Regions from separate parts of the Arthrobacter sp. KN11-1C genome, predicted to be linked through region 1. Evidence: predicted binding sites of a transcription regulator. Region 1 holds the regulator's gene; each other region holds the start of a gene.
The links. Region 1 encodes HrcA, which represses chaperone genes, less so after heat shock. Its sites were predicted from a motif close to TTNGCACTCGNNNNNNNCGAGTGCNAA; they were not measured.
Positions count from the first base shown of each region.

Region 2: groL (chaperonin GroEL) is a predicted target of HrcA. The motif match lies at 9,196-9,222, and genes of this name have one in related genera.
Region 3: ACSBOX_RS05395 (FmdB family zinc ribbon protein) is a predicted target of HrcA. The motif match lies at 5,535-5,561, and genes of this name have one in related genera.

Region 1 covers NZ_CP197467.1:2,121,827-2,131,299, reverse strand. Annotated here, with positions in the region: gene lepA (translation elongation factor 4) at 1-1,025, shown strand, start outside; gene hemW (radical SAM family heme chaperone HemW) at 1,104-2,333, shown strand; gene ACSBOX_RS09960 (DUF4870 domain-containing protein) at 2,373-2,786, opposite strand; gene ACSBOX_RS09955 (DUF3097 domain-containing protein) at 2,890-3,744, opposite strand; gene hrcA (heat-inducible transcriptional repressor HrcA) at 3,932-4,945, shown strand; gene dnaJ (molecular chaperone DnaJ) at 5,012-6,139, shown strand; gene ACSBOX_RS09940 (16S rRNA (uracil(1498)-N(3))-methyltransferase) at 6,142-6,918, shown strand; gene ACSBOX_RS09935 (GerMN domain-containing protein) at 6,930-7,817, opposite strand; gene ACSBOX_RS09930 (PhoH family protein) at 8,238-9,326, shown strand; gene ybeY (rRNA maturation RNase YbeY) at 9,323-9,473, shown strand, end outside.
Region 2 covers NZ_CP197467.1:3,614,075-3,625,313, reverse strand. Annotated here, with positions in the region: gene ACSBOX_RS16885 (L-serine ammonia-lyase) at 198-1,628, shown strand; gene ACSBOX_RS16880 (hypothetical protein) at 1,609-1,773, opposite strand; gene ACSBOX_RS16875 (lipid II:glycine glycyltransferase FemX) at 2,005-3,078, shown strand; gene ACSBOX_RS16870 (threonine/serine ThrE exporter family protein) at 3,170-4,648, shown strand; gene ACSBOX_RS16865 (siderophore-interacting protein) at 4,657-5,496, opposite strand; gene ACSBOX_RS16860 (uracil-DNA glycosylase) at 5,512-6,306, opposite strand; gene ACSBOX_RS16855 (DUF3263 domain-containing protein) at 6,425-6,760, shown strand; gene ACSBOX_RS16850 (LytR C-terminal domain-containing protein) at 6,810-7,433, shown strand; gene ACSBOX_RS16845 (cold-shock protein) at 7,573-7,776, shown strand; gene ACSBOX_RS16840 (ABC transporter substrate-binding protein) at 7,815-9,137, shown strand; gene groL (chaperonin GroEL) at 9,433-11,061, shown strand.
Region 3 covers NZ_CP197467.1:1,136,972-1,148,210, reverse strand. Annotated here, with positions in the region: gene ACSBOX_RS05440 (phosphotransferase) at 1-500, opposite strand, end outside; gene ACSBOX_RS05435 (VOC family protein) at 687-1,127, shown strand; tRNA gene ACSBOX_RS05430 (tRNA-Ala) at 1,270-1,342, opposite strand; gene ACSBOX_RS05425 (SDR family oxidoreductase) at 1,374-2,174, opposite strand; gene ACSBOX_RS05420 (hypothetical protein) at 2,181-2,906, opposite strand; gene ACSBOX_RS05415 (hypothetical protein) at 2,958-3,131, shown strand; gene ACSBOX_RS05410 (GNAT family N-acetyltransferase) at 3,215-3,835, opposite strand; gene galU (UTP--glucose-1-phosphate uridylyltransferase GalU) at 3,842-4,747, opposite strand; gene ACSBOX_RS05400 (5-formyltetrahydrofolate cyclo-ligase) at 4,865-5,470, shown strand; gene ACSBOX_RS05395 (FmdB family zinc ribbon protein) at 5,624-5,887, shown strand; gene cpaB (Flp pilus assembly protein CpaB) at 5,989-6,825, shown strand; gene ACSBOX_RS05385 (hypothetical protein) at 6,866-7,111, opposite strand; gene ACSBOX_RS05380 (AAA family ATPase) at 7,121-11,017, opposite strand; gene guaA (glutamine-hydrolyzing GMP synthase) at 11,146-11,239, opposite strand, start outside.

The DNA.
Region 1 (9,473 bases):
AGGACGTCCGCCAGTCGAAGGTCGGCGACACGGTGACCAACCTCGCCAAGCCCGCTTCGGAATCCCTCGCCGGATACGCCGATGCCAAGCCCATGGTCTTCTCCGGCTTGTACCCGTTGGACGGCACGGACTATCCCGTGCTCCGGGATGCCCTCGAGAAGCTGATGCTCAACGACGCAGCGCTGGTGTATGAACCTGAGACGTCTGCCGCCCTGGGCTTCGGTTTCCGCGTTGGCTTCCTTGGCCTGCTGCACCTGGAAATCACCCGCGAACGCCTTGAGCGCGAGTACAACCTCGACCTCATCTCCACCGCCCCCAACGTTGAGTACGAGGTCACGCTGGAGGACAAGCGGGTCATCCACGTCACCAACCCCAGCGAGTACCCTACGGGCAAGATCTCGGAGGTGCGCGAACCGATGGTGTCTGCCACCATCCTGGCTCCCAATGAGTTTGTGGGCGCCATCATGGAGCTGTGCCAGACCCGCCGCGGCGTCATGGGCGGCATGGACTACCTCTCCGAGGACCGGGTGGAAATCCGGTACCGCTTGCCGCTGGCCGAGATCGTCTTCGACTTCTTCGACATCCTCAAGTCCAAGACCCGTGGCTACGGTTCGCTGGACTGGAAGGCCGACGGCGAGCAGGTCGCCGACCTGGTCAAGGTAGACATCATGCTCCAGGGCGAGCAGGTTGACGCTTTCAGCGCCATCACCCACCGCGACAAGGCCTACGCCTATGGCGTCATGATGACGGGCAAGCTGCGCGAGCTCATTCCCCGCCAGCAGTTCGAGGTGCCCATCCAGGCCGCCATCGGCTCGCGGATCATCGCCCGTGAGAGCATCCGCGCCATCCGCAAGGACGTCCTTGCCAAGTGCTACGGCGGTGACATCACCCGTAAGCGCAAACTTCTGGAAAAGCAGAAGGAAGGCAAGAAGCGCATGAAGATGGTGGGCCGCGTGGAAGTTCCACAGGAAGCGTTCATCGCAGCCCTGACCACCGACGAATCCAAGGACAAGGCCAGGAAGTAATGGGGCTGTTCGCCCGGAACACTGCGGGACCGGCGCGCCCTGTAGCGGTGCGTACAGGACAGGCACAAGGGGAACTCTGTGCCTAGCGTTCTTCCCCTCGGGGATCCGGCACCTGCGGACGGCCGTTTGCCGCCGCAGGTGCTTGACGGCGTCGATTCACGCAAGTTTGGACTGTACGTCCACATACCCTTCTGTGCCGTCCGTTGCGGATACTGCGATTTCAACACCTACACCGCCACGGAGCTTGGCGGCGGCGCGTCCCAGGACGCCTACGCCTCTACCGCCATTTCGGAGGTGGAGTTCGCCGTCCGGGCCATGGAAGCCTCCGGGTTGCCGGAGCGGCCCCTGAGCACCGTGTTCTTCGGTGGCGGCACCCCGACCCTTCTCCCTGCTGAAGACCTGGCACGCATCCTGACGGCCGCCGTCGGGCACTGGGGCCTGGAACCGGGAGCCGAAGTCACCACTGAGGCGAACCCGGACTCCGTGACGCCGGAGTCCCTCCGGCTGCTCGCCGACGCCGGCTTCACGCGGATTTCCTTCGGCATGCAGTCGGCGGTTCCTCATGTGCTCAAGGTCCTGGACCGCACGCACACCCCGAGCCGGGTTCCCTTGGTGGTCCAGTGGGCGCGCGACGCCGGCCTTGCCGTGAGCCTCGACCTCATCTACGGCACTCCCGGGGAGTCCATGGCGGATTGGCAGACGTCCCTGGAGACTGCCTTGTCCTACGACCCGGACCACATCAGTGCCTATGCGCTGATCGTGGAAGAAGGCACCAAGCTGGCGGCTCAGATCCGGCGCGGAGAAGTTCCCGGGATCGACGACGACGACCACGCTGCCAAGTACGAACTCGCCGACCAGCTGATCAGCGCCGCGGGGCTGGACTGGTACGAGGTCAGCAACTGGTCCCGCACTCCCGAACAGGCGTGCAAACACAACCTTGCCTACTGGCGGGGAGACGATTGGTGGGGCATCGGACCCGGCGCGCATTCCCACATGGGCGGCGTCCGCTGGTGGAACGTCAAGCACCCCACCGCCTACGCCAACCGGCTTGGTAGCGGGGCCTCACCGGCCGCTGGACGCGAAACGCTCGACGCCGGAACCCGGGAAGTGGAACGCATCATGCTGGAGGCGCGCCTCGGCACAGGGCTTCAGGTCGACGCGCTCGACAAGGTGGGCCGTCACGCCGTCGCAGGCCTCATTGCCGACGGCCTGGTCGAACCCGCAGCGGCCTTCCAAGGACGGCTGGTCCTGACCCTGAAGGGCCGGCTGCTCGCAGATGCCGTGGTCCGCCGGATCCTTCCGGACTAGCGTGCGGCGCGGAGCCGCCAAAGGCTCCGCGAAGAACGGCTACTTGATCCAGCGCAGGTTGAAGCGGTAGCGGTGCGGCTGTCCGTGGTTGACGCGGATTCCGGCGGACACCGAGAAGCAGGTCACCGCGACCCAGATTCCCGTGGCGAGGACGGCGAACAGGTTTCCCACTACCGGGAGCAAAACGAGAATGTTGGCGAGCACCGCGGCAATCGTGGGCGGCAACGTGAAGTTCAGTGCTTCCTTGGATTCCTGGGCCGTGAACGGGCCACGTTCGCGGAAAATCAGGTAAATCAGGAGCGATGGAACACAGCCAAGGATCCCGCCGAAGTGCGCCAAGGTTGCCCATTGCCGGTCTTCCGAGGCGGTCAAGGGCAGCGCGTTGGCAGGAACGCCGTGGTACTGGGACTGGCCCGAGGCGCCGTCCCGATCGTCAGGAGCGTTGTCTGCCACAGTTTCTTCCTTCGAGTATCTATAGGTGCGGTGTTGCTGTCCCAGAATACTTGCTCGGGCCGGGATCGGACGACCACGTCCCGGGCCGGAGGCGTCTACATCATCATGCGACGGTCAGGAAATCGATCACTTCCTCCACGCGACCCAGCAAAGACGCTTCCAGGTCGGCGTAGCTATGGACGGCGCCCAGAAGCCTCTGCCAACCCAGTCCCACGTCTTCGGCCGTCTCGTGCGGCCAACCGAACGACCTGAGGATCCCGGTCTTCCAATCCGTGCCGCGCGCTACGGTCGGCCATTGATCGATCCCCAGCACCTTGGGCCGGATTGCCTGCCAGACGTCCACATACGGGTGGCCGACGATCAGGACGTTTCCTTTAGCGCCCGGCAACGTCATGGCGTCGGCAGCGATGCGCGACTCCTTCGAGTCCGGCACCAAGTGGTCCACCAAGATTCCGAGCCGGCGGCCAGGGCCGGGGGAGAACGCGGCGATGGCAGCCTTCAGATCGTCCACGCCGTGCAAGGGCTCGACGACGATGCCCTCCACCCGGAGATCGTCTCCCCAGACCTTTTCCACAAGTTCGGCGTCGTGCTTGCCTTCTACCCAGATCCGGCTTGCCTTGGCGACTTGGGCCCGCTGGCCGGCAACCCGGACTGAACCCGACGCCGTCCTGCCCGGTTGCGACGCGCCCTTTGCCGCCGCGCGCGGCGCCGGCGGGAGGAGCTTCACCGCTTGTCCCTCCAGCAGGAATCCGAAGCCGAGCCGGAACGATTTCGCCTTGCCCCGCCGGTCCTCAAGCACCACGATGTGCATGCCGCCGGACTTCTCCACCCTGGTTACGGCCCCGACCCAACCGGACTGGACGTCCTCGAGCACCATTCCGCGTTCAACAGGCACTTCAGGAAGTTGCCGTTTGGCCGGCGAGGAGAGGTCTTGCGGGCCCCAATTGTCGTAAGACACGGTCTTCACACCACTTTGCGCTAAGGGATCGGTCACGGTCCTTGGCATTCCGCAGGACCGCGCGGGCATCATGTTCGCCGCGAGCGGTACCAATGCTAACAACGAGGTGGCTCATACTAGACTTGTTAGCACTTGGGCATGTTGAGTGCTAACTGTAGAAGTACCGGTTGTTGAATGGAGGTGGGCAGTGAGCGAACCACGCAAGCTTGAAGTGTTACGCGCCATCGTGGAGGACTACGTTCACTCCCGCGAACCCGTCGGCTCCAAAGCCCTCGTCGAACGGCACCATCTGGGAGTGTCGAGCGCCACCATCCGCAATGACATGGCCCTCTTGGAAGAGGAAGGCCTCATTGCGGCACCGCACACCAGTGCGGGCCGCATTCCCACGGACAAGGGCTACCGCCTGTTCGTGGACCGTATTTCCGAGGTCAAGCCGCTGTCGGCTGCCGAGCGCCGGGCCATCCACTCGTTGCTTGAGGGGCCCGACGACGTCGAGGACATCCTGGAGCGCACGGTCCGGCTCCTGTCCCAATTGACCAACCAGGTCGCCGTCGTCCAGTATCCGCACCTGAGCCGGGCACGCGTCCGGCACATCGAGTTTGTCCTTTTGGCACCGCGCCAGGTTCTGGTCGTGTTGATCGCGGATTCGGGCAAAGTGGAACAAGGCGTTGTGCACGCAGCAGCGGACACTGCTGACGAGGAGCTCATGGCCTTGCGCGCGCGATTCCTTGGAAGCGTTGCCGGCTCCCAGCTCGACCTCATGCCCCAAGTCCTGCCCTCCGTGGTGGCCTTGTGCCCGCCGGCGCTTCGGAACCTTGCAGGCGCCCTTGCCCACGGCCTGCAAAGGCTCGCCGACCGGAGCCGAGACGAACGCATGGTCATGGCCGGCACGGCAAACCTGGCCCGCTCCAATGTGGACTTCCCCCTGAGCATCGGCCCCGTCCTCGAAGCGCTCGAGGAACAGGTTGTCATGTTGCGGCTGCTGTCGGACATGGCGGAAGACCCCCGGGGAGTCACGGTGAGCATCGGCCGTGAAAACCCCTATGACGGCCTCTCCGAGGCTTCGGTGGTTGCCACGGGGTACGGCCCGGGCAGCAGCGCCAAGATCGGCATTCTTGGGCCCACCCGCATGGACTACCCCAACACCATGGCGGCCGTCCGTGCCGTCGCGCGCTACCTTTCCCGCATTCTGGGCGGTTGACGGCTTCGGCTGGAACCGCCTCGCAAGAAACGCAGTGTACCCGTAATAAAGGAAGAGATACCGACTTTGAGCAGTCACTATGACGTTCTGGGCGTCTCGTCGGAAGCAACCGGCGAGGAGATCAAGAAGGCCTACCGCAAGCTTGCACGTAAGCTGCACCCCGATGTGAACCCCGGGGCCGGCGCTGCGGAGGAATTCAAAGCCGTGACCCACGCTTACGAGGTCCTCTCCGACCCCCAGAAGCGCCGCGTCTACGACGCCACAGGCAACGAGAACGGGACGGACAACGGTTTCGGCGGAGGCTACGCGGGCCAGGGATTCGCGTTCCAGGACATCTTCGACACCTTCTTCGGCGGAGGAGGCGGCATGCAAGGCCCCGCATCGCGCATGCGCCGCGGGCAGGACGCCCTCATCAGTGTCCGCATCGACTTGCGCGAGGCTGTCTTCGGCGTCAACAAGAAGCTTGAGGTGGACACCGCTGTCATCTGCCCCACGTGCGAGGGCTCATGCTGCCGCGCGGGCACCCACCCGGAGCGCTGCGACATCTGCGGCGGCTCGGGCCAGGTCCAGCGGGCTGTGCGCTCGATCCTCGGCCAGGTCATGACCGCGGCGCCGTGCGGATCGTGCGAAGGTTTCGGCTCGATCATCAAGGATCCTTGCAATGAATGCAACGGCCAGGGCCGCATCCGCAGCCGCCGTTCTCTGACCGTCAAGGTACCGGGCGGCGTCGCCACCGGAACCCGCATCCAGCTGTCGTCGCAAGGCGAAGCAGGTCCTGCGGGCGGGCCTCCCGGCGACCTCTACGTGGAGATCCGGGTCAACAGCGATTCCACCTACCTTCGTGAAGGCGACGACCTTCATGCAACGCTCAGCGTTCCGATGACCGCCGCGGCATTGGGCACGGAACTGCAGCTTGAGACTTTCGACGGCCCCCAGGAGATCGACGTCAAGTCGGGCACCCAGTCCGGCGAAGTCATCACCCTCCGCGGGCTGGGCGTCACCCACCTGCGCGGCTACGGCAGGGGAGACCTCAAGGTTCACCTGCATGTTGAGACGCCCGGCAAGCTCGACGCCGCCCAGGAAGACCTCCTCCGCCAACTGGCCAAATTGCGCGGAGAGCAGTTCACCGAGGGCAAGCTCGTGGCCAGCGGCGGTATGTTCGCGAAGCTGCGGGACAAGCTCGGTAACCTGTAGCGGTGAGCAACCCCGTATTCTTCACCGCTGCCGGAACCCTGGACGGGCTCGGCCCCGGTGACACTTTCGTGCTCGACGGTGCCGAAGCCAGGCACGCTGTCACGGTCAAGCGCCTGGAAATCGGCGAAGCGGTCGATATCGCCGACGGTGCCGGTAAGCGGCTCACGGGGACGGTGTCCGAATCCGGACAGGGAACCTTGACCGTCCTTGCCTCCGCCGTCCAGGAGGAAGGCCGGCCGGCCGTGCGGCTTGTGCTGGTCCAGGCGCTGGCGAAGGGCGACCGAGACGAGCTTGCCGTCGAGACGGCAACGGAACTCGGGATCGACGCCGTCGTGCCCTGGCAGGCCGAGCGTTCCATCGTCCGTTGGAAGGGCGAGAGGGCTGCCAAAGCCCACGCGAAGTGGCAATCCGTCGCCACCGCAGCCGCCAAGCAAGCGCGGCGCGCGTGGATCCCCGAGGTGCGTGCCGCCGTCGACGGCTCCGGACTGGCTGCGGCCGTAGCCGCGGCTGACCTGGCGATCATCCTTCACGAGGACGCGAAGCGTCCGTTGCGCGATGTCCTGGAGAATTGGCGGGGCGGGATTTCCGGCGGGGACACCGAAGCGGGGCGGGAAGTCCTGCTCATCGTCGGCCCGGAGGGCGGCATTTCACCCCGTGAAGTGACCAAACTCAGCGACGTCGGTGCCGTCACCGCGCTCTTGGGCCACCACGTGCTTCGCTCGTCGACGGCGGGTCCTGCCGCCGTCGTACTGGCCAGTGACATTCTGGGGCGCTGGTAGGAAGACGCTCGTCAGCGGACGTTGAAGGAGCGGGTATCCGTCGCGACGTCTGCGTCGTTGGGGCCCACCAAGGAGACCCGCAATTCATAGCGCCCGGCTCCGAGTCCCACGGTGAGGCTGAAGACGCCGCCCTGTCCGGGTACGGTCGAAGCGGTGGTCTGCCCGGTCAAGTAGGACGATTTGTCGCCGTTTGAATTCTCCCGAAGGATTTGCCAGTGCAGTTTCTTCGAGGGGTCCGTGCTCCGACCATTGAACTTGACCGGACCGGCAGGCAAGGTCAGGTCCTCCTGCGGATCGATGATCCACACGGGTGCCACCACGGTGGCGTCGCGGACCATGGCGTCGCCCAGCTTGACCTGCCCGAACGCCATATAGTCTGTGTGCCCGTCCACCAGGATGGTCACTTTGATCTGTTGTCCGGCATCGATGAGGCCTGAGCTCGCGGCCGCAGCAGTGGCGGTATAGACGAGTTGCTGGATCGCGCGCTGCGCCATCCCGCCGTCGAGATTGGAATTGAACGCGTCGCGGGAGACATCCACCGTGACGACGTTCTTACCGGAAATCGTGGTCGCCAGGCTGCTCGGGTTCTGCCACGGCGTGAAGTAGTCGTGATCCAACGGCTTCTGGGACATCATGATCCGCAGGGCCGTGGTGATCGGATTCTCGTTGCCCGGGTTGTCACGGAATTCGCGGTACAGGAAGGTGTCCGTGTCGCTGCGGCCGATCCAATACACAGGGATCTTGTTCGAGGCCTGCGTCGTTTCGAGCGGAGCATTGCTGTCGGGGGCCGCCTGCAGGGCGACCGTCGGGGTGGGGACCGGCGTCGTGGAACCCTGCCCCGTGCGATCCGCGATGCAACCCGACAGGAACAAGGCAGCCGTCAAGGCGGTCACAAGCATCGCGGAACGTTTCCGGATGCGAGTGCCGTGTGGAGTGACGGCTGGCCTGGTGATGGTGGATCCCTGCTCGTGTTCGGCCGCTGTGGTGCGGGGGAGTCGTGCGCCCGGCTTCGGGCACAGGGGCATTTTTGCCCATGAATCAGCTTGTCATAGTCCCGCGGGCGCCGGTTGGCGTTTCGATACTCCGGCGGCGAACTGCAATCCGATTGATACGAGGTCGATGCCGAGTTGATACCAAAGCGCGCAGATCCGCCGCTCGCGGGCCCGAGGGGAACGGCCCGGAACCATCCCGGAGACTGGCTGGCGTAGGATTGAAAGCAATCCGAGGCCCGCGATCCTGCGCCCATCCAGCACACGGACATCGGAGAAAATCGATGGACATCACCAAGCCGGAGGAGCACAGGCCGCAAGGCCAGCACTATGACAGAATCATTGAACGGGCGGCCCAAGGCCGGCAGCGTTGACACAGGTCCGGCCGAGTTCCCGCACTCTGTCCCGGGCGCCCGGACGGAAGTTGTCACCTTCGACAACTCGGATCAGATGGTTCAGACCCTTGGCAGCCATGACGAGGCGTTGCGCTACATCGAAGCCCAGTTCCCCGGCGTCGACTTTCATGTGCGCGGCAACGAACTCTCCTTCAGCGGCCCGTCGAGCGATGTTCCCCGGATCATGCGCCTCCTGGAAGAAGTCCGCGGCCTCGTCGGCAAGGGGACAGTGATCACCCCGGACGTCCTCCAACAGCTCGTTTCCTTGTTGCGCAGCCAGTCGCTGCAGAACCCCGTGGAAATCCTGACCCACAACATTCTTTCGAGCCGCGGGCGCACCATCCGCCCCAAAACGCTGAACCAGAAAAACTACGTCGACGCCATCGACGACAATACGGTGATCTTCGGGATCGGCCCGGCGGGCACCGGTAAGACGTACCTGGCGATGGCAAAAGCCGTTCAGGCACTGCAGCTCAAGGAAGTCAGCCGGATCATCCTCACGCGGCCTGCCGTCGAGGCAGGGGAACGCCTCGGCTTCCTGCCGGGAACGCTGAGCGACAAGATCGACCCGTACCTGCGTCCTTTGTACGACGCCCTGCACGACATGATGGACCCGGAATCGATCCCGCGGCTCATGGCGGCCGGGACCATCGAGGTGGCACCGCTTGCGTACATGCGCGGCCGCACGCTCAACGACGCGTTCATCATCCTCGATGAGGCCCAGAACACCACCGCGGAACAGATGAAGATGTTCCTGACCCGCTTGGGCTTCGGATCGAAGATGGTCGTCACGGGCGATATCACCCAGGTGGACCTGCCTTTCGGCGCCACGTCCGGGCTGCGCATCGTCCAGGAAATCCTCGACGGGATCGACGGCGTGAACTTTACGATGCTCGACGCCTCCGACGTCGTCAGGCACCGGCTCGTCGCCGACATCGTGTCCGCCTACAGCACATGGGATGAAAAGCACCGGGTGCGTGCCCAGCACACACCCATCCACGACAAACGGGGAGAACACCGATGAGCATCGAGGTCAACAACGAGTCCGGCGTCCAGGTGGACGAGGCACAATTGGTGACGCTTTCACGCTTCATCTTCGAGCGCCTCTACATTCACCCGCAGGCCGAACTCTCCATCCTTCTGGTGGACGAACCCGCCATGGAGAAGCTCC
Region 2 (11,239 bases), 1.5 Mb from region 1:
CACGCGTGCTGCTCCTTCGTCGCTTTGACGCACGCTTTCGAAAACCGCGGCCTGTCGGCCCGCCGGAGGGCGCCGGGCATCCGGCAGCATGCGTCTAAGGGAGCGTCACGTCCGCTCAGCGGGCGTCTTCGCGACCGAGCATGCAGAGGATGTCCGGCACCCTCCCAACCCGACCACAACTAACTAAGGAATCCGACATGGCTGTTGGCGTCTTCGATCTTTTCTCTATTGGGATTGGTCCTTCGAGTTCGCATACCGTGGGGCCAATGCGGGCTGCTGCGGTGTTTTCCGGGGAGCTCAAGTCTTCGGGAAAGCTGGAGCGCGTGGCTTCGCTGCGCGTTGACCTGTACGGTTCCCTGGCTGCGACGGGCCGGGGGCACGGCACCATGACCGCGGTGCTGTTGGGCCTGGAGGGCTACCACCCCGAGCAGATCCTCCCCGATGAAGTGGAGGAGCGGCTTGCGTCGATCGCGGAGACCGGCCAGCTGAACCTTGGCGGCGCCGTCGATCCCGAATCCGGGGTATCCCTGCCTTATGGGGAAGCGGACATGATCCTGCACCCCCTCACGGTCCTTCCCCGGCATACGAACGGGATGAAGTTCTCCGTGTCGGACGCTGACGGCGAGGTGCTGCACGAGGCCACGTTCTTCTCCGTGGGCGGTGGCTTCATTGTCCGCGAAGGCGAAGAGGACGCAGCCCAGAAGGAACTGGAGGAGTCCAAGAAGGAACTTCCGCTGCCCTTCCGCACTGCCGCCGAACTGATGGGCCGCTGCTCCTCCAAGGGACTCGGCATTTCGGACATCATGTTCATCAACGAACGGGCTTCGCGGACCGAAGAGGAAATCCGCGAAGGCCTGCTCCACATCTGGGCCGTCATGGAGGGCTGCGTCGAAGTCAGCCTCAAGCGCGAAGGCGTGCTGCCCGGCGGGCTGAAGGTCCGCCGTCGGGCACCGGACTGGCACGAACGGCTCCTGAAGGAATCCAAAGACCAGGACCCGGACTACTACGACCCGAAGTACTGGCAGGAATGGGTGAACCTGATCGCCCTGGCCGTGAATGAGGAGAACGCCTCGGGTGGGCGCGTGGTCACTGCGCCCACGAACGGCGCCGCCGGGATCATCCCCGCCGTGCTGTACTACGCCCTGCACTTCGCCCCCGGCATGGACAAGGCCACGCAACAGGACCGCGACGACGTCGTGGTGAAGTTCCTGCTCGCCGCGGGCGCCGTCGGTGTGCTCTACAAGGAGCAGGCCTCGATCTCCGGCGCCGAAGTGGGCTGCCAGGGCGAGGTCGGTTCTGCTTCCTCGATGGCCGCCGCCGGCTTGGCCGAAGTCATGGGCGGCTCCCCGGGACAAGTGGAGAACGCGGCCGAGATCGCGATGGAACACAATTTGGGCCTCACCTGCGACCCGATCGGCGGACTCGTGCAGATTCCGTGCATCGAACGCAACGCGATCGCCGCGGCGAAGGCCATCAACGCCGCGAAGATGGCGCTCTGGGGCGACGGCACCCACCGCGTCTCATTGGACGAGGTCATCGTGACCATGCGCGAAACCGGCAAGGACATGTCCTCCAAATACAAGGAAACCGCCATGGGCGGCCTCGCCGTCAACGTCGTGGAGTGCTGACGACCGCTTCCTGATGGTCGAAGCGGCGGGTACCGGACGGCCAGGCCGGGCCGAGCAATGCCGCGGATGCCATGGCGGCGACTACCGACCACAAGCTGTTGCTGCGGCCGGCGGTGAGTGGCGGAATGGGGCGGTAGACGATCATCGGATCCTCCTGGTTCAGGTGTTGTTATGACCACTCTCCGCCACCGGAATAGTTGTGGACTTTGGGGAACCTTTGCCCTGGCTGTGAGGCCCGGATCTGCCATCCACGGGGAGGCGTTGAAACCGGCCATTCCCTAGCTCTCCATGGTGGCCGATAGACTTGGAGCTGAACGCCTGCGCCGCACACCGGTGCCTGCTGCCTCATGTACGCAACTGATTGGACACGGCCCCCTTGCGAGAATTTACCGCACGCTTTGCCACCGCCGAGGAAATCGAACACTGGGACAAACACGTCACAGCCAACCCCAACGGCGGTAACCTCCTCCAATCCGAGGCGTTCGCGGACGTGAAGCAACACTTCGGCTGGAAGCCCTTGCATCTCGTGTACGAGACCGGGGACTACAGCAGCTACAACCTCGTCCTGGAGAAGTCGTTCCCGCTGCTCGGCAAGCTCTGGTACCTCATCAAGGGCCCCGATGTTGCCGGCGTCGAGGACATTCCGGGGATCATCAAAGCCAACCGGGAATTCGTGAAGCGGGACAAGCTTGGCGTGTTCGCCGTGAAAATCGAGCCGGACATCGTCCTCAGCAGCGAAGCACGGGATGCGATTGAAGCCACCGGAGCAGTGAAGACCCCCAACCTGCAGCCGAACGACTCCACAGCCCTGCTGGACATCTCACCCGAGGAGAACCAGCTGCTGCGCAACCTCCATTCCCGCGGCCGCAACGCCGTTCGCCGTGCTATCCGCGAAGGCGTGGAAGTCCACACCATGGAACCCACGGAAGAGAACTTCCGTTCCATGTATGCGCTGATGACCAATACCGTCGAGGCGAAGTCCCAGGTGCGGGTCCGTGAATTCGGGTACTATCGCCAGTTCTGGACCAACTTCATTGACCGTGGTCAGGGCAGGCTCCTGTTTGTCTTCGAAAACGGTGTCCCGTCTGTCGGAGCCTTCGTCATCAACTATGGCCGCAAGGGCACCTACAAGGACGGCGGATCGCTGCAAAAGCGCGCGCAGTACGGCGATTCGCACCTGGTCCAGTGGTCAGCCATCAACCAGGTCAAGGAACTGGGTTGCACTGAGTACGATTTCTGCGGCACTCCGCCCGCGGACCGGCTCAAAGACACTTCGCACCCGTTCCACGGGCTTGGCTTGTTCAAGACCAGCTTCAGCAAGACCGTCACCGACTTCGTCGGCTGCTACGACCAAGTCATCAGCCCGCTGAAGTACAAGCTATGGACTGCGGCCGGGGAACGAATCGCGCGGCAGATCTACACCCGCCGCACGGGCCAACAGTTCTACTAGGCCAGCAGTTCTACCAGGATCTCAACGCCCCCTACCCGCATGTGCATGACACCGTATTTGGAGGAACCACGCCCTTTGGAGGAACACCCGCGTGACTGACCGCCCCGACCACAGGCCCAACACTGACGGATTGCCCAAGACGCAGCCGCTGAAGCCATCCCAGGTGCGCCAGAATGTCAACGCCAAGCGCATGCTCCGCAGGCTCGTGCAGGGCGAGAATCCTCCCACCGCTCCCATGAGCATCGTCGACCGCCTGGCGGGCAGTCCCTACGCCAACCCCATCATCCACGTGGGCGGCGTCGATGCTTCGGCCCGCAAGACCATTGACTTCGCACTGCACATGGCCGAATCGATGTTTCGGTACGGAGCCGGTGCCCTGGAGGTCGAGACCAGCATCATCGCGGTCACGGCGGCACTCGGGTTGAAGAACATCGAAGTGGACATCACCAACCAGTCAGTCCAGATCAACTACGCGCCCAAGGACCAGACCCCCCTGACCCTGCTCCGGGTGGTCCGTTCCTGGACCAACAACTACGCAGGCTTGGCGCAGGTCCACCAGCTCGTCACGGATATCGTGGCCGGCGGGGTGGGCAGGGCCGAGGCAGTGCGCCGGCTGGACGACATCATCAGGAGCAGCAAGCCCTTCCCGCGGTGGATGGTCACCATGGCGTACGGCGTCTTCTCCGCCGTCTTCGTCGGGGTCCTGGGCGGGGGACTGGGAGCGTCTGCCCTGGCGTTCGTCTCCAACATGCTCGTCAATCTCGTGGCCCGGCAATTGGGCAAGTGGCGCACGCCCGACTTCTTCGTGACGGCGGCCTGCTCATTCCTTGTCACGTTCATCGCGCTCATGCTCCATTGGGCCGGGGCGGACATCCCGCCGTCGATCGTGGTGGCGGGCGGCATCCTCTTGCTGTTGCCCACGGGCCGGCTTGTGTCGTCCGTGCAGGATGCCATCAACGGATTCCCCGTGACTGCGGCCGGACGTTTCCTGTCCACCATCCTGACCTTCGGCGCGATCGTTGCTGGGATCGCCGTCGCGGTGGTTGTGGGTGACCTCATCGGCAGCGTCGCGATCGACGTCACGCAAACATTCCCCGAGGCGTATCCATTGTGGGGCCAGGCAATCCTGATCGCCATTGGCGTGATTGCCATCGGCATCACCGAGCAGACCCTCCTCAAACTTCTGCTCCCGACGGCGGCGGTGGGCTTGGTGGGTTACTTCGTCTTGTGGGGGGCTTCCAACCTCGGCTTCGGAGACCGGCTGTCTCCGGCGATTTCCGCTGTCATCATCGGCCTGCTCGCCCGCATGGTCGCGCTCAGGTTGGGGGCCCCGCAGTTGGTGGTGGCCGTCCCGGCCGCCCTCATCCTGCTCCCCGGTCTGAAGATATTCCGTTCCATGTATGTGTTGACGGTGCAGGAAGCAGACGTCTTGCTCGGTTCGGGCGGCATGCTGAACGCAGGCGCGATCGTGCTGGGCGTGGCCGCAGGAATCGTGCTGGGCGACAACCTCGCCCGGCCGCTGACCAAGGGGCTGGCCAGCAACGAGCGCCGCCGGGTGCGCCGGCGCTAACCTGCGCCCTAGATCTGCCCGATCGGGAGTTTCTTCTCTGCCTGGAAATCGTCCTCTACGCGCCCCTGGGCCCAATACCCGGAAAGCGATACCTGGGAGCGCTCGAGCCCACGCTGCTTGAAGAAGATGTCCCGCAGGCCCTTCATGTAGCCGCGCTCACCATGCGCAAACACGTCGACGCGGCCGGGCAGCCACTCCGCCTCGCCCAAGGCATCGAGCAGGATCGAGCTGGATCCGGCCGGGACTCCGGAGCGAAGGAGCCAACGCAGCTCCACGCCGTCGGGGGCCGCTATGGCAAGGATGTCGGCGTCGCTATCGACTTCGAGGAAAGCCATGCCCTTGGCGTCGGCCGGCAGGGACTCGATTGCTGCGGCGATCGCCGGGAGCGCGGCGTCGTCGCCCGCGAAAAGGTACCAGTCGGCGTCGGGCGCCGGGTTGTAGGCGCCGCCGGGACCCGTGAAAACAAGCGTGTCTCCGGGCTGGGCCGCCAGGGCCCAGGGGCCTGCAAGGCCCTCGTCGCCGTGCACCACAAAGTCGATCGCCAGTTCCTGCGCAGCTTGGTCCACCCAACGGACGGTGTAGGTGCGGGTGTAAGGCCACTGTTCGCGCGGCATGGTCTCGCGGATGGCCCAAAGGTCCAGCGGCAGCTCATAGTCGACGCCGGGCTGCGGGAACACGATCTTCACATACCGGTCCACGAAGTCGTTGTTCGCGTAACCGGCAAAACCGGGTCCGCCAGCAATGATCCGCACCATGTGGGGTGAAAGCTGTTCCGTGCGCAGCACAGTGAGATTCACTTGGGGGCGGGTATTGCGGGATGCAGACGACGTCGCGGGCAAAGATGTCATGTAGGCAAGCCTAAGCTAGGGCAGTGGTGGAAGTTCCCAGATGACGGGATCTGCGCCTTGCGCACGGAGCAGGGCGTTGGTCCGGCTGAACGGGCGCGAGCCGAAGAAACCCCGCGACGCGGAGAGCGGGCTGGGGTGCGCGGAAGAGATCACAGCGGCGCCTTCAAGCAGTGGCTCAACCGATTCGGCGTCCTTGCCCCACAAGATCGCGACGAGCGGACTCCGCTGCCCTGCGGCATTGCGGCGGCGGGCGACGGCGGTGACGGCCGCCGTCGTGATGGCCTCCCAACCTTTGCCCCGGTGCGAGCCGGCCGCGCCGGCCGCGACGCTTAGCACCCTGTTCAGGAGGAGTACTCCTTGGCCTGTCCAAGCCGAAAGATCACCGTGGACCCGCGGCGGGAGCCCGAGATCGGCCTCCATTTCCCGGTAGATGTTCGAGAGGCTGCGGGGGATGGGCCGGGTTGGCCCGGAAACCGCGAAAGAGAGCCCGACGGCGTGTCCCGGCGTCGGGTAGGGGTCCTGGCCCAGGATCAGCACCTTGACGTCGGCAAGCGGCTGCCGGAAGGCGCGAAGGAGGTTGGACGCCGCAGGCAGCACCGGGGTTCCGCGCCTGGCCTCGGCCGCCACGAAAGCCAGCACTGAGCGCAACTCGTCCTCGACGCCGGAGAGCGCGTCGGCCCAGTCCGGCGCCATGAGCTCCGCCAACGCCATTCCCGGGAGTGCTTCGAACTCAACGGAGTGATCCTCGGATTCAAGCTCAAATAGTGCTTCTTCGCCTGCCACCCAGTCATTGTCCCTGCCCTGGGGCATCTGGGGAAAGCGAACCCTGGGGCGAGTGCTCCCGCGGCGGGGCAAATGACATTGGTGTTATTCGCCCGTTACCATGGGCGGGGGACATTTTTCAGTCAATGCGTCAAAGGAGTGTGTCGTGGCAGAACCCGCACGGGAACCCATGGCGTCCGAAGCAACTGGATTGGTGCTCGAAGACCTGTCCGCCGGACTCCGCAGCGATTCGCCGCTCGGCGAGCGTGAACAGCAGATGCTCGCCCTGGAGAGGCAGTGGTGGAAGTACGCCGGGGCCAAGGAACAGGCCGTGCGGGAGCTCTTCGATCTGTCCGCGACCCACTACTACCAGCTCCTCAATGCCCTCATCGACACCGAGGAAGCACTGGCGCACGATCCCATGCTGGTCAAGAGATTGCGTAGACTACGTATGTCACGTCAGAGGGCCCGCACAGCGCGCCGTCTCGGTTCCGACGCATAAAGCATCCGCTGATCCCCCAGCAAGCAAGCAGCAAGGACAAGGCTTCACCATGACCAAATTTGCCCGGGATGAATTCGACCGTGTCCCGCAGAGCTCATCGCGCCAAGGTGTCCACAGGCTCGTCGCGTCCGCTTCCCGCGCAGCCTTGTGGCCGGTGCTGCTCCTGGGCGGCATTGCGCTGGCTGTCGGCCTCGTTGCGTTCCTCGTCCTTCCGAAGCTGGGATTCACCTCATCGACGACGCCGCAAGCCGTCGCCACGGCGGGCACCTCGAAGCCGAGTGCCGGGGCGTCGCCCTCTGCGAGCAGCATGCCGTCACCAAATAGCTCGGCGCAGGCATCCGGGCAACCGAGCCCGAGCGACACTCCCTCAAGCACGCCGACCCCCACCACGGCCCCACTGGACAAGACCGCCGTAGTCGCGGTCTACAACGGCACCACCACCGGCGGCCTGGCTGCCCGTGTGGCCGGCATGGTGCAAGGCGGGGGATGGCCGTTGTCCACGGTCGCAAACTGGGGCGGCATGCCCCAGCAGACGTCGTCGGTCTTCTACAAAGGCGCGGCCCAGAAGGGCAACGCCGAAGCGCTCGGCAAATTGCTGGGCATCTCCAACCTTGTGGACAGCGCCGAGTTCCAGCAGCCCGTAGTTGTTGTTCTCGGCCCCGGTTACAAGTAGGAACTCGGTTACGCCTCAATAACATTGCGGCCACCTGCACCCAAGGTTGCGCTACGGCAACGTGACTGTGGTTACAGTAGTTGTGAGCTGGCCCGGAGATCCCGGAAGCCGGCCACAGCTAGTTGAAAGTGTGGGGATCATGGCTTTGGGAACCGTCAAATGGTTCAATGCCGAAAAGGGCTACGGATTCATCACCGTGGATGAATCCGGTGACGATATCTTTGTGCATTGGTCCGCCATCCAGATGGATGGGTTCCGTGCGCTCGAAGAAGGACAAAGGGTCGACTTCGAACTGGGCGAGGGCCAGAAGGGCCCGCAGGCAGAAAGCGTGCGGCTTATCTAGTGGGTGTTGCGGCAACAGGGCAGTCCTGGCCTCTTGGGGTGCGTCGGTCCCGGGCATCGTTGGCAGCACCTCTCCTTGCAGGTTTTGCAGCCTTGGCGCTGGGACTGGCCGGGTGTTCCGCCCCCCTTGGCAACGCCCGGCTCAGCTCCGTTACCCCGAGCGGCGACGGCGTCCTGCGCGTCGGCGTAATTCTGGACAATACGGGTAGTTCCGCCTTCCTCAACGAGTCCGAACTGGCAGCGGCAAAGTTGGCCGTCAAACAGATCAACGACGCCGGCGGCTACAAGAACCGCCCGGTCGAGTTGCTCCCGGAATCCGCGGCCGGTGAAGGCAGCAGCGCCGGCCAAGGGGCCGGCGCGGCGGCCTTCACTGCCGATACAGCCACGCAAGCCAAGGCTTTGCTTTCGGCCCACGCCGACGTCGTTGTGGGCCCGACGGATTCGAGCCACGCACCCGCCGCCATCGATGTGCTGGCTCCTGCCCGGATTCCGCTTATCTCTCCGGCCAACACGGCGTCGGGGCTGAGCAGCTACAAGAACGGCAGGTTCTACTTCCGTACGTCGGCCGCTGATGCCGCACAGGGGAGCGTCCTGGCGAAGCTTGCCCACGACGGCGGCGCCAAGAGAATTTCCGTCCTTCACGAAGCCGGGGACTACGGCACCCGTGTTTCCGGAGCGGTCATGGACGCTGCCCGCAGCCTTGGAATGGAGGCAGTGTCCAACACTGAATTCACGGCCGGCAAAGCAGCTCCCGCCGCGGCGAGCATCAAGTCCGGCACGCCGGACGCCGTCGTCGTGGTTGCCCGTGATGGCGCCCAAGGCGCCCTGGCCGAGCTCTTGAACGCGGGGCTGAGCGGCAAGAACCTGATTTTGAGCGACGGTGCCATCCGCCAATACGGAACCGCGCTCGGAGCCGGCGGCCTCGACGGCGCGCGGGGAATTCTTCCGGGCGTCTTCCCGAGTGCGGAGTTCCAAGCGGACCTGACCGGCATCGACCCCAAACTCAAGGACACGACGTACGCCGCCGAAACGTACGACGCCGTCACCCTCGCGGCCCTCGCGGCCGCAGCGGCGGGCGACGACGCGGGCGGCTCGATCGCTGCCTGGCTCACCACCGTGTCCGGCGGGGCACGTCCGGCGTCGGGTGATGCGGCAACCAAGGAACGCACGTCCTGTACGTCATACAAGGACTGCATCGAGGTGCTGAAGGGGGCCAAGCTCCCGGATTACGACGGCGAGTCCGGCACCATCGGGTTCGACGCCAACGGCGACGTGACATCGTCCAATTACATGGTCTTCACCTACGGAGCTGACAACACTGCGCGGGTGAGTGGCAAGGAGACCGCCTCGCGGACTCCGTGATCGGCTTGTGCCCGTAGCGAATTCCCCTGGCGTGGCGAGCACTTTCCCTCGCTTGCTGCTTGCACTCTCCTCGGGTGAGTGCTAATTATTGATTAGCACTCTCGAGCACTGACTGCTAATTCTTCATGGCTCCGGCCGTCTGGAAATAGTGGGTGCCTGGGAGAACAAAGAAAACCTTGCTGGGGTGAGATCCGGAGCGCGCGGCGTACAGAGGCCGAACGCGAAGGATCGTCCGTCGCGGGCACCGCAGTGAAGGCACCTTCTTAACGACTGTCCCGAAAGGACTACCGCCGTTATGGCCAAGATCATTGCATTTGATGAAGAGGCACGCCGCGGTCTCGAGCGGGGTCTGAACATCCTCGCCGACGCCGTCAAGGTCACCCTCGGCCCGCGTGGACGCAACGTCGTCCTCGAAAAGAAGTGGGGCGCCCCCACGATCACCAACGATGGTGTTTCCATCGCCAAGGAGATCGAGCTGGACGATCCTTACGAGAAGATCGGCGCCGAGCTGGTCAAGGAAGTTGCCAAGAAGACTGACGACGTCGCTGGCGACGGCACCACCACCGCCACCGTCCTGGCCCAGGCCCTCGTCAAGGAAGGCCTGCGCAACGTAGCTGCCGGCGCCGACCCGCTGTCCCTCAAGCGCGGCATCGAGAAGGCTGTTGAAGCCGTCATCACCGAGCTGCTCGCCTCCGCCAAGGAGATCGAGACCAAGGAAGAGATCGCAGCCACGGCTTCCATCTCCGCCGGCGACACCGAAATCGGTAACCTGATTGCTGAAGCCCTGGACAAGGTCGGCAAGGAAGGCGTCATCACGGTCGAGGAGTCCAACACCTTCGGCCTGGAGCTTGAACTCACCGAGGGCATGCGCTTCGACAAGGGTTACATCTCCGCCTACTTCGTCACCGACGCAGAGCGCCAGGAAACGGTCCTCGAGGACCCGTACATCCTGATCGTCAACTCCAAGATCTCCAACGTGAAGGAACTCGTTGCGGTCCTGGAGAAGGTCATGCAGTCCAACAAGCCGCTGCTGATCATCGCCGAAGACATCGAGGGCGAGGCCCTGGCCACCCTGATCGTCAACAAGATCCGTGGCACCTTCAAGTCCGTTGCCGTCAAGGCTCCGGGCTTCGGTGACCGCCGCAAGGCGCAGCTCGCCGACATCGCGATCCTCACCGGCGGCCAGGTCATCTCCTCGGAGGTCGGCCTCAGCCTCGAGAACGCAACCCTCGAACTGCTTGGCAACGCCCGCAAGGTTGTTGTCACCAAGGACGAGACCACCATCGTCGAAGGTGCCGGCGACGCCGACGCCATCGCCGGCCGCGTGGCTCAGATCCGTGCCGAGATCGAGAACTCCGATTCCGACTACGACCGCGAGAAGCTGCAGGAGCGCCTGGCCAAGCTGGCCGGCGGCGTTGCAGTCATCAAGGCCGGTGCCGCAACCGAGGTAGAGCTCAAGGAGCGCAAGCACCGCATTGAGGACGCAGTCCGCAACGCGAAGGCTGCCGTTGAAGAAGGCATCGTCGCCGGTGGTGGCGTTGCCCTCATCCAGGCCGGTGCCAAGGCATTCGCCAACCTGCAGCTCGAAGGCGACGAAGCAACGGGCGCCAACATCGTCCGCGTTGCCATCGACGCTCCGCTCAAGCAGATCGCCCACAACGCCGGCCTCGAGCCGGGCGTTGTCATCGACAAGGTCCGCGGCCTGCCGTCGGGCCACGGCCTGAACGCCGCAACCGGCGTTTACGAGGACCTGCTGGCCGCCGGCGTCAACGACCCCGTAAAGGTCACCCGCTCGGCTCTCCAGAACGCAGCCTCCATCGCTGGCCTGTTCCTGACCACCGAGGCCGTTGTTGCCGACAAGCCGGAGAAGAACGCTCCGGCCATGGGTGGCGGCGACGACATGGGCGGCATGGGCGGCTTCTAAGCCCCCGCGCTAGCTCACCAGCCACACGCACGACGACGGTCCCCGCCTCAGGTGGGGGCCGTCGTCGCCGTTTAACGACGCCCGCTCACCTATATCGGGTTTTGGCGGAACGCCCGCTCACCTTTATTGGGTTTTGGTGGAACGCTCGCTCACCTATGTCGGGTTTTGGTGGAACGCT
Region 3 (11,239 bases), 980 kb from region 1:
CTTCGTTGCAGGCAATGCGCGATCCACTCATCGTGCGCGGTCAGTTCCCCACCGCGGCCCTCGCCGGAGAATGAGCGACCCTTTGTATCCGCTTGCCGAAGGCTCCCGACGAGCGCTGCGACCTCCAACGCGAACGATGTGGATGACGCGACCGAGGCCGGGGTCGCAACCTCGCCCTCGATCCAGGTTTGGACAGACCACGGCAATGGGTATCCCCTGCCGGGGTCACCAATCGCAACTGGCAACGGGGACGGCACGGTGCTCACTGCGGCGAACTCGAGCATTGCGGCGTGTTCCGCTAGGAGGACTGCACGGACTTCGCGAGCGTCGCCGCCTTGCATCGGGAACCTGGCGGCGGTGCGGGTTCCCACCCGATACAGGTAATTGACCGTCCCGGTACTCTCGACCGCTGTGACCTCTGATTTGGTGATCGAAGGAAAGAGGCCTCGCACCAACCGCACCGCTTCAGACCGGTCGAGACTGAGCTGACTTTTATGCATGGCCACTCCCCCAGCCTATGCACAGGCGCGTCCACTCACCGGTGACCTTGCCCAAACTCCGCCGGCCGTCGGCCGGAACCGGATCCCTACCCTGCATAGAGCTCTTTCTCTCCACGCGAATCCGCCGTAGAGTCCGCTGTGGGCTCCATCCGGGGCCGCGTAAACGAAGATCTGGGGGCTTTTCTCATGTCGCGCATCATGCGGTTCGACCACGTCGGTGTCACGGTTCGGGACCTCGACGCGGTGACGGCGTTCTTCGTCGGACTCGGGCTCGAAGTCGAAGGTCGGACATTCGTGGAGGGTGATTTCATCGACACGGTCACGGCCATCCCGGGTTCCTGTACGGAGATCGTCATGTTGAGAACACCTGACGGAGGAACAGGCGTGGAGCTTTCCAGCTTCGTCAGGCCGGACCCGCACCCGGGATCGCCCACTGCCATGGCCAACGAACTCGGGCTGCGCAGCTTGTCCTTCGAAGTCGACAATCTTCAGGCGCGGGTCGATCAGCTGGCCGCGGAGGGTTATGGGCTGGTCGGCGGCATCGGCCAGTACGAGGGCGCCTGGCGCATGGCGTACGTGCGGGGTCCCGAGGGAATCATCGTGTCCCTGGCGGAGCGGATCATCTGAGGATCGACACGGGCCGCGTCACACCGGGCAGGTTTTTGGCGCTCCCACGGGACGTCAAGCCCGGGATTCCGGGGTTTTGGAAGAGCCCGTGGCCCAAAAAGTTGCGTGGCGTGACATGGTGCCGATGTAGCGGCTAGGAGTGTGGAGCTAAGGAGATTCGAACTCCTGACCTCTTCGATGCGAACGAAGCGCTCTACCAACTGAGCTATAGCCCCTGGTCAACTGTGCATTGCCAGTGTCCCTAGGCTACAAACTATCTTCGCGCTTTGCCAACCACGACTCGAACGTGTCTGTCCCGGTCCGCTGGCTTGGGACCAGATTCAGCCCGTTCCGAAGATATCTACCCATCTCCCCCGGCAACGGCACCTCCACGAGACGCCCGGCACGTCCGGTAGTTTTGCGCCAGATCTCAGCGAGTTCGCGCATGGACCGGATGTCCGGGCCGCCGATGGTTCGCGTCCGGTGTCGCTCTCCTGATGGCTCCCCCACGGCCTCGGCAAGCAACTCCGACGCTACGTCCAAGGGCGAAATCGTCTGGAAGCGCGCGCCCTTGAAGACCGGGATGAGGCGGACTTTCGACCCCGCCTGGAAAACCGCCGTCACGAGGCTGTGGAATTGGGTGGCCCGCACAACAACTGTCTCCAGCGACGAGAGTGCGTAGACCCGCTCCTTGGCTGCTTTGGAGACATAAAACGCCGCGTTGCTCTGGTCGCAATTGATGATCGAGAGGAGAACGGCCTTGCGGACTCCGGCAACGGTCGCCGCGGCGAGCAGGCGGGCGCCGCCGTCGGCGAATGTCTTCCGCGCCTTCCCGAATTGCCCTTCCAAGCAATCGATCACCACATCGGCCCCCTGCAGGGCCTCAGCCAGCCCGGCACCTGTGGTGACGTCAGCCTGAAAGTAGCGCGCGCCGTCGTGATGGACTGGAGACGTGCCCGACGGCGGGTGGCGGCTCAGCACCGTCACGTCCAGTCCGGCGTCGAGCGCCAAACGGACAACTTCACGGCCCACCTGTCCCGTGCCACCTGCCACGCAGACGGTAGTCACTGGAGGCTAGGCCCGGCGGCGCTGCAAGACGTCGTCGAGGTTGCTGAGGGCACTCTGGGGCTTGCCGTGCTGCGCCTGGACCGACGCGCCCGCGGACGGTGCGCTGGCTGGCTTCAACGTCGGCTTGCCGAGGGGCTTGGGAGCTTCAGGCAGGTCGAGGGGCTCGGGGGCAGGCCGGGGCGCCTTGGCGGCATCGACGTATGTTGGTTTGGGGACATCCACGGGCTGCCATTCAGCTTCCTTCGATTCCGCGGTAAACCGGACCGTGTTGTCGCCGGCGGCGACTGCAACGTTGAGGGCAGCTTGACGAAGTTCGACGGCGGTCAGGCGCGTCGCTTCACGGGCATGGGCTTCGGCGTCGAAAATCTTGGTCGCCGGACGGTCCGTTGCAGGAGCGCTTACGCGGGGACTCTCGGCTGGAGGAGCCATCGCGTTCCGGAAGGCCTTGTTCATCTTCGCCCTGCGGTCCCGGATGGCCAGACGGCGAAGCAGGAAGACGGTCGCGACCACGCCGACTATGCATCCCAGCGGCAGCCAGGCGGATACGAGGCCAAGAATGCGGAGCACGCCGGAAACGGCAGCCCCGAGCAGCAGGAGAACGGCGGCAAGAGCGAGGGCACAGCGTCCGTATCTGACTTTGAAGACCGCTGTTTCCGATGCAGCATCGCGCCGTTCGCCGGCGCCGGCCGATACCTCGGGCAATGCGGTTGCGGTGCTCTGCATGGTTTCCATTGCTTTCTCCTGCCGAGGGGTGATTGACAGAACCACCCCGGCTTGCAGTTCATGAGCGTCTTCGTCAATAACATCTGCTGGGAAGTCACCGGCCATCTGGAGGTGCTGGCGACGATTCCGCAGTATGTATGGCGCAACCCAAACGATCCACAGCGCGACAGCAATGACCAATATCACCGAGCTGCTGAGAGGGAAGTCCACAATCAAAACCGTAGAAGCAAATAGCCGGAGGCCACCGCATTGCCAACGGTGTGTCGACGGAGAGTCGGCAAATCAATGGACTTATGACCCTTATCCGCCGAAACCGACTAGTTGGCTCCGTGCCGAAGCCAAGCGGCCAGCAAGCCTCCGGGGACCTCCTCCGAGGTCAACGCAAAGCTTCGATGGTCAGCCCATTCTCCGTTGATGTGAAGGAAACGCTCGCGGCGGCCTTCGTCGCGGAATCCCAACTTCTCGACAACCCGCAGGCTCGGCCCGTTTTCCGGCCTGATGTTGATCTCCATCCGGTGCAGGCCAAGTGCTTTGAAGCAATGGTCGGTGGCCATGGCAACCGCAGTGGGAGCTATTCCGCGACCGGCCCGGGCCTGGTCCACCCAGTAGCCAAGCGTGGCCGTCATCGCCGATCCCCACATGATCGAGGAGACCGTCAGCTGCCCTACGATCCTGGGCTCCTGGAATCCAGGAGCACGCTCCGTGATCACAAAGGGAAGCGCACTCGCTTGCCGGGCCTGGGCGTTGAGGGAAGCCACCATCTGCCGGTAGTTCGGCAAGCGGCCACCCGGGGCCGGGTTGGAGGCTTCCCAGGGCGCCAGCCAATCACTGTTGCGTGAGCGGACCTCGGTCCATTCCTTCTTGTCCCGGTAGTGAATGGGACGCAAAATGAGGTCGCCGCATTCGAGCGTCACCGGCCAAATGGCCGACCCCCACACAAGGACCTACTTGCTGAGGCCGGCGGCAAAGCCCGGCAGCCACTCCCGCAGTCCGGGCCCGAGGTCTTCGCTGTCGCATGCGAGCTGGACGCAGGCTTTGAGGTAGCTGAGCTTGTCTCCGGTGTCGTACCGACGGCCGCGGAAGACGACTCCGTAGACGCCGCTGCCTTCACCCTCGCCGGCAGCCAGGACCTGAAGGGCGTCCGTCAGTTGGATCTCTCCCCCACGGCCCGGTTCGGTCTTCTCGAGAACGTCGAACACCGAGGGGTGGAGTACGTAACGGCCGATCACGGCCAGGTTGGACGGAGCTTCATCGGCAGCAGGCTTTTCGACGAGTTGCTTGATGCGGACGTAGCCGTCCTCGCCGATATCCTCGATGTCGGCACAGCCATAGGCGCTGATCTGGGAGGGCTCGACTTCGATGAGGGCCACAACTGATCCACCGGTCTTGTGCTGGACTTCGATCATGTCGCTGAGGAGCGTGTCCCGGGCGTCAATGAGGTCGTCGCCGAGAAGAACCGCGAAAGGCTCGTACCCGACGTGCTGCTTTGCACGCAACACTGCGTGTCCCAGCCCCTTGGGGTCGCCCTGGCGGACGTAGTGAATGTCGCCGAGGTTGCTCGTGGCCTGCACCGAGTCCAGCTTGGTGATGTCTCCCTTGGCCTCAAGGGTCGCTTCCAAAGCCGGTACGCGGTCGAAGTGGTCCTCCAACGCACGCTTGTTGCGGCCTGTGATCATGAGGACGTCGTTGAGTCCCACGCTCACAGCTTCTTCGACTACATATTGGATGGCCGGCTTGTCGACTACCGGGAGCATCTCTTTAGGCATGGCTTTAGTGGCAGGCAGAAACCTGGTGCCGAGTCCGGCTACAGGGATAACGGCCTTGCGGACGGCGCAGTTATTGGAAGTCACCGGACTAATCTAACGGAAGTAGCTGGACAATGGGCAAAAAGGAACGTGCCGGACCCACGGGAACACACCGTTCCTCCCCCATCCCTGAGCCGCGCAGCAGCGGGAAATGGAGCAAAAGTGACTTTGAAAGACGACATCCGCCGGGACAACCGCAAGCGCCGGCTCTCGCTCACCGATAAAGAGCGCGCAGAGGCTGGAGCGGGGATTGCCCGACGGGGCCTTTCATGGGCGGATGACGTTGCCCACGGGAGACCCGCGACTTTCGCGGGCTATCTCGGAGTGGCTGCCGAACCGCCCACAATGCCCTTGCTCGCTGCGCTCCATGCGGCCGGGCACAGGATCCTCCTTCCCGTCTGCGAACCGGAACGGCGTCTGAGCTGGGTCTATTGGACACCGGAGACCGCTTTTGTCCGCTCAAGGTACGCGCCGATTGACGAGCCGGTGGGCGAACGTTTCGACAGTGACGTCATCAAGGATGCGACCGGGATCTTCCTCCCGGCCACCGCCGTCGATGAAGGTGGAAACCGGATCGGCCAAGGGGGCGGTTACTACGACCGGCTCCTCGACAAGCTCGACGCCGACGGGAAGCGTCCGCCGACTGTGGCCGTCGTCTACGACCACGAAGTGCTGCCCGCGGGGACGATCCCGGCCGAACCGTTCGACAAGCCGGTGGCGGAAGCACTCACCCCGCACCGGATCGTCCAGCTCGTTCGGCCCTCATGAGGCTCTACTGGTCTGTCTGCTTCGCCACATTCCGTGGTATCGGTCCCGACGCCGGATGATAGAATTGGCACTCAGGCCCTGGGACTGCTAGTGGACGGAACAATCCGCTTCGGCAGCACAGGACCTGCAGTTCGTCCCGGAGGAGGATCACCAGTGCCCACTTATGCCTATGCCTGCAAAGACTGCGGACATGCCTTTGACATCGTTCAGGCTTTCACGGACAGTTCCCTGTCCGACTGCCCTGAATGCCAAGGATCGTTGCGCAAGAAGTTCAACAGCGTGGGCGTTGTCTTCAAGGGATCGGGCTTCTACCGCACCGACTCCCGGGACTCCAAGGGAAGCACTGTTTCGGCTGCCCCCGCGGCACCGGCTGCATCTCCGGCCCCAGCGTCCGTACCCGCGGCTGCCGCGAGCTGATTCCGGGTTCCGGTTGCCCCCGGTTTTCCACATAGCTCGACGTTTCCACATAGCTAAGTAAGGCTCTGCCAAGGGCCTGCGTCACCGGTTAGCGTGGCAGCATGCCAGCAACCCCGAACGCTTCCCAAGGCCCCGGTTCAGCATCGCGTGGCTTCGGTCCGGCCAGGCCTTCATGGATTCCACGCAGTAGCCTGCTGGCGCCTATTGCAGCGTCCCGCACCCGCCGTCTTCAGGCTTTCCCCTCCAAGTCCGGCGGCCACATGGGTCTTCCTACGAGACAGTACAAGCATCGCACCTTCGCTAGCTGGCTGAACCGCAACCGTCGCCTCGTGGTGGCGCTCCTGCTATGCGTGGCGGCCGGGGTGGCAGTCCATCAATTAACTCCGGCTTCGGAGCAGCGAGCCATCGTCCTGGCCGCCATGCGGGATCTTCCCGCGGGGTCCAGTCTGACGGATTCCGACCTCGAGCCACTCGAAGTCCTTCCTGACGGAGTCCCGGCCGGAGCGCTCACCCCCGGGACTGCCTACAGGGGAAAGCAGCTCGCCTCGCCCCTGCAGAAGGGCCAGATTCCCACAGACGCGCAGTTCCTGGGACCCGGCTTGCTGACCGGCACCGCACCCGCGACGGCGGCCGTTCCGCTGCGCATGGCCGATCCCGCTTCTATTCAACTCATCTCGCCGGGCCAATTGGTCAACGTTGTGCTCACCGCGGCCGACGGGTTCGAAGGGCAAGGCAGGAAATCCGAGCTCCTGGCAGCTGCGGTCCCGGTTTTGTGGACGTCCGCGCAGGGAGGCAAGGCCAGCCAATGGTTGGGCACGAACGAGGCGGACGGCCTGGTGGTTGTCGCTGCCAATCCGCAACAGGCCGAAATCCTGGCCGGGGCTTCCACACGCGGGAAACTGTTCTTTGTCCTAGTCAGTCCCTCAGGTAACCCGTAATGCGAAACCCCGCCGGAGATTCACCATCATGATGGTCCATTCAGCCCCAGTGCGGAGGCCTTTGTTCCTTCAGCCAGGCGTCGTGGTCGTAGCTGGATTCATCGCCCCAACGGCGCGGATCGTCCTCGGAAGCTTTCTTGGGCAGAATGCCTTCTCCTGCCGGCTTCCGTTCCGGTGCGGGCTTCACTTCTGTCTTCTCCTGCGTGTCAAACTCGGTATCAGCGTCTACCGCATCGGCACTGGTGTCCGCAGAGGGCTTGGAATGAGTGCTTTTGCTTTCAGCCATTGCATTTCCTTAGGGGATAGCCGGACCCGAGCCAAGGCCTTGCGCGCCGCTGACCCTGGCCGCGGAGGGCTCCGCCTGGCTATTCATTTCCAATTGTTCAACATCGATGTCCAGGAATCCATCGTGGACATCACCATACGATGGCGCCACAGGCTTCTCGAGTCCCAGATAGGATCCAATGCGGTCGGCGCAGGACGAGGGATCCGTGAATACTTCGATGGTCCACAGAGACATATAACGCCAGCCAAGGCGTTCCAGGAGCTGCGGCCGGAGCCTGCTGCGCTCCCTGACGCTCATGCGGCGGTATCGTTCCGTGCCATCCGATTCAATGGCCACAGGAGTGGGCATTTCGCTGTCATCCCGGCCGATCGTGTGCACGGGATCGGCCGCCGCGGCGATGTCCAAGGCTCCGTCGTAGTGGTGCCACACGCGGGCACCCCTGGCACGGAGCCGCTCGCCCAGATCCGCCACCAACGGATCCTCACCGAGCGCTTGCTCACTGGCCGCTGCCCTGGTGGCCGGTGTCCCCAGGTTGGAGTTCCCCGACAGTTCACGGTCAAGGAGTTCATGGAAGTCAACGGCGCCGTGGGCCAGCCGGTCCAGGTCGAGGTCTTCCGGACGGAAGCAGCTCAGGACGTGCATGGACCTTCGGGAGCGGGTCATGGCGAGGGCAAATTTGTTTCGCCCGCCTTCGACGGACAGGGGGCCGAAACTGTGCAGCGCCCGGCCATGCGGGGTGCGCCCAAAGCCCAGGGAGAAGATGATGTGGTCACGGACCAGTCCCTGCGCGCGCTCCAGATCCACTACACGGAAGGACTCGGCGCCGGCGTTGAAGAAACCCGACAGCAGCGGATAGTTGGGAAGTTGGAGCCTGATGGCTTCGCCGATCCTTGCGGCGTGGCGCAGGCTTGCGGTGACGACGGCCAGCGAGGTCCGCGGCCGGAGACTGGCGTGTTGAAACACCAGGTCCACTACGCGGTTCACTTCGGCGGCGACAGATTCGACACCTTCGTGGTCGGCACCAGGCAGGCCAGTACCATCCGGGATGTATTCAACTACTACCGAGCGGTCCAGCCCAGTGACGGACTGGCCGTCCGGCAATCGACGCAGGCCGCCGTCGTAATAGTTCTTGCTCAACTGCAGCACGAGGTCTTCGTCAACCGCCCGATACACCCAGTTCAACTGCCACGTGGGCAGGACCCGAGCCAAGGCACTGAATGCACTGTCCACGGTGTCCTGGCTCGCGGCACCGGCCATGGGCGGCTCCACGGCAACGCTGAACGTGCGGGCGTTGGCGATCTTGGCGTCACCGAAGGCGATCACTTGGTGGGCTCGGGCGATGGCAGGCAGCACAGCCTGCAAGGACGTGCTCTCGGCATCGAGAATCACCACCGCGTCGAACTTCTGCTCTGCAGGCAGGAGGCTGGTCAGCAGGTAGGGACTGATGGACCACACGGGAACGAGCCGGGCGACGAGGGCAGGTGCCTGGGCGCTCAGCGCCGAGAGGGTAACGCGGCCATCTTTGATGAGGTTACGGAGGAGTTCCGATTGGCGGGGATGTTCAGCGATTCCGGCCCGCCACATTTCGGCGAGCCTCCACCGCAGCCGGGCAGCTCCACTGGCGATGTGCGCGTGGTCCGCCAGGCGGTACTCGGCTTCGAGCCGGCGAAGGGAATCGCCGTCGGACATGGCGAGGTAGTCGTCGCCGCTGATCATTGCTTCCAAAGCGGACTGCCACCAGGCAAGGTCCAGTTCTGCGGCAACGGATTCGGCAGGCACTTCGCGTTCGGCCAAGTCCGCAAGAAGCTCGGCGAGCCCATGCTCGCGCATGTTCTCGACCAGAAGCGTCCGCTCCGGAAGCGTCTCCAGGGTGCCGGTGTCGGCAACAAGGCGCTCAAGTCGCTCCACGAGTTCTTCGTACCGGCTCGCGTGCAAGTCGCCGCCGGCGGCCGTGTGTTTGAGGCAATCGCCCAGACGGCGGAGGTCGCGGTCCAGTTCGCGGTAGCTGGCGCCCAAATCCGCGAGGCCGGAGGGCACTGCCGGATGGCGCTGGGTGGTGGCGTACTGGGACCACAGGGCCCGCTGTTCCTGAACGAGTGCCAAGGAGCTGTGCAGATCGGCGATGTGGACACCGGGTCGGACATATTCCTTTGCCACGCGGCGCAGGCGGGAGCGCTGCATCGAGGGCATCTCGAGGCCACGCTCGCGGCGCCAGGCGGAGGTAGCCGTGGCCGAGATGAGATCGTGGACCGGCCGGTCGAAAATGTCCGGGGTGAATTTGTCCAGGCTTTCCCGCACCGCCATCAGGAGCTCAAGCTGAGCGCCCCATTCGGCGAAGTTCGCCCCAAGTCGGATTTCGGAGTGCTCCGCGAGCTGGTTCATGCGTTCCCGCAATTGGGGAAGTTGTTCCGCGGCGCTGCTGGCCAGTTGCTGCGCTTCCTCGGTCTCCTTGCGGGTGACCAGGCGCGCCCCATACCAGGGGCTCGACGTCGATGCGCGGCTGAAGCTGCCAAGCTCGGCGGCGCGGCGCAGTCTTTCAGCCAGCTCGGCCCGGTCTTTTATGTTGTCCAAGACACTGCGCTTCAAGCGCACGGTCGTCGCGGGGGCTGGTTGGATGGCGGTCAGTTCCGCGAGCGATTGCATTGCCTGGTAGGGCGAGCATCCCCAGCGTTGGCGTACGTTGTGCAAAGACGCGACATGGTCCATGAGGGCATGTCGGTGCTCGGTCAAGGTCTTGTGGAGGTTCGCAAGCTGGGGTTCCAGCGACTTTTCGTTGCGGATGATGGCACTGACCAGCTGGCCCTTGAGCTGCTGCGGAGTGGCACCGTTGCCCGGCCTGAAGACCATCGATTCGAGGCCCAGGGCTTCAAAATGGCCCGCCAGACCGTTGAGGCTCGCTCGCCGGTCGCCCACGACGAGCACTGATTTGCCCTCATTGACAAGGGCGCCGATGGCATTGATGGCCGTTTGGGTCTGGCCGCTGCCTGGCGGGGTGCTGACCACCAGCGAATCGCCTGCCCGTACGGCATCCACGACGTACTGCTGGTCTGAATCCGCATCCAGGAGGAGCGACTCCTCAGAAGGGTCCCGCTCGTCGAGGTTCGGGAATCTTCCGGACTTGATGGGCTCAGGTTCCACGTCCCCGCCGTTGGCGGCTTCGAACAGCGATGCAACGATGCTGCTGTTCTCGTTGATCCAGGGGTCTTCCAAATTCCCGGACAGATCGGCCAACGTCGTGATGAGGAGATTCGGGGTGACCTCTGCACCGTGGATCGGCTGAACCAGCGTGGCAAGACGGTCAAGGACCGGCAGGGGGTCAAGTCGTGCGGTGTTGTATGCCATGCGGCTCACGGCGTTGACGTCAAAGACGATGCCATGAACGGTCTTCAAATGCCGGACCAATGCGGGGTTGATACCCGCTTGCTCGGTGAGTTGCAGCTCGTAGTCGTCTTCGCCCGGCCGCGCCGTGAGTGAGATGGCGGCCAACATGACGGGGGCGGAGACGCGTTGGGGCTTTCCTCCCACGGCCGACGTCCACACGACAGTGCCGCAGGACAGGTACCCGGCGTCGATCCCCCGGTCGTTTCCCAGTTCGAAAATCTTCGAGCGCAGGTTCCTGGCGGCACGCGCGGCAACAAGATACTGCTGGCGGTCCCGGATCAGGGTGGAGAGCCGGGTTCGGCGCCCGGCGAGGAGCTGCGCCAGGCCTGATGGGTGGCCGTTGCTCAGGTCTATCGACCCTTCCGGCGTCTTGACGAAGCGCAGCATGGTGTCCGCGCCAGTCACGGGTTTGAGCCCGGACAGCCATTTCCGAAGCTCTACGGAGCCCTCTTCGTGGCTTTGACCTACTGACACCGCTGCCTTCTTTTCTGTTCTAGCTCGAGACGACTTGGACCAAATCGGCATACTTTCGAGGGTAGCGGGAATCCACCGGCAGTCCGCACCGCAACACTGATGGAAAGGCAAATTACCCCTGATTTCAGGGGAAAAACAAAGTGACCGGCCCCTGAAACAGGGACCGGCCACTCAGGATGCTATTCCCACTCGATGGTTCCCGGCGGCTTGCTGGTGACGTCCAGTACCACGCGGTTGACCCCGTCAACCTCGTTGGTGATCCTGTTCGAAATC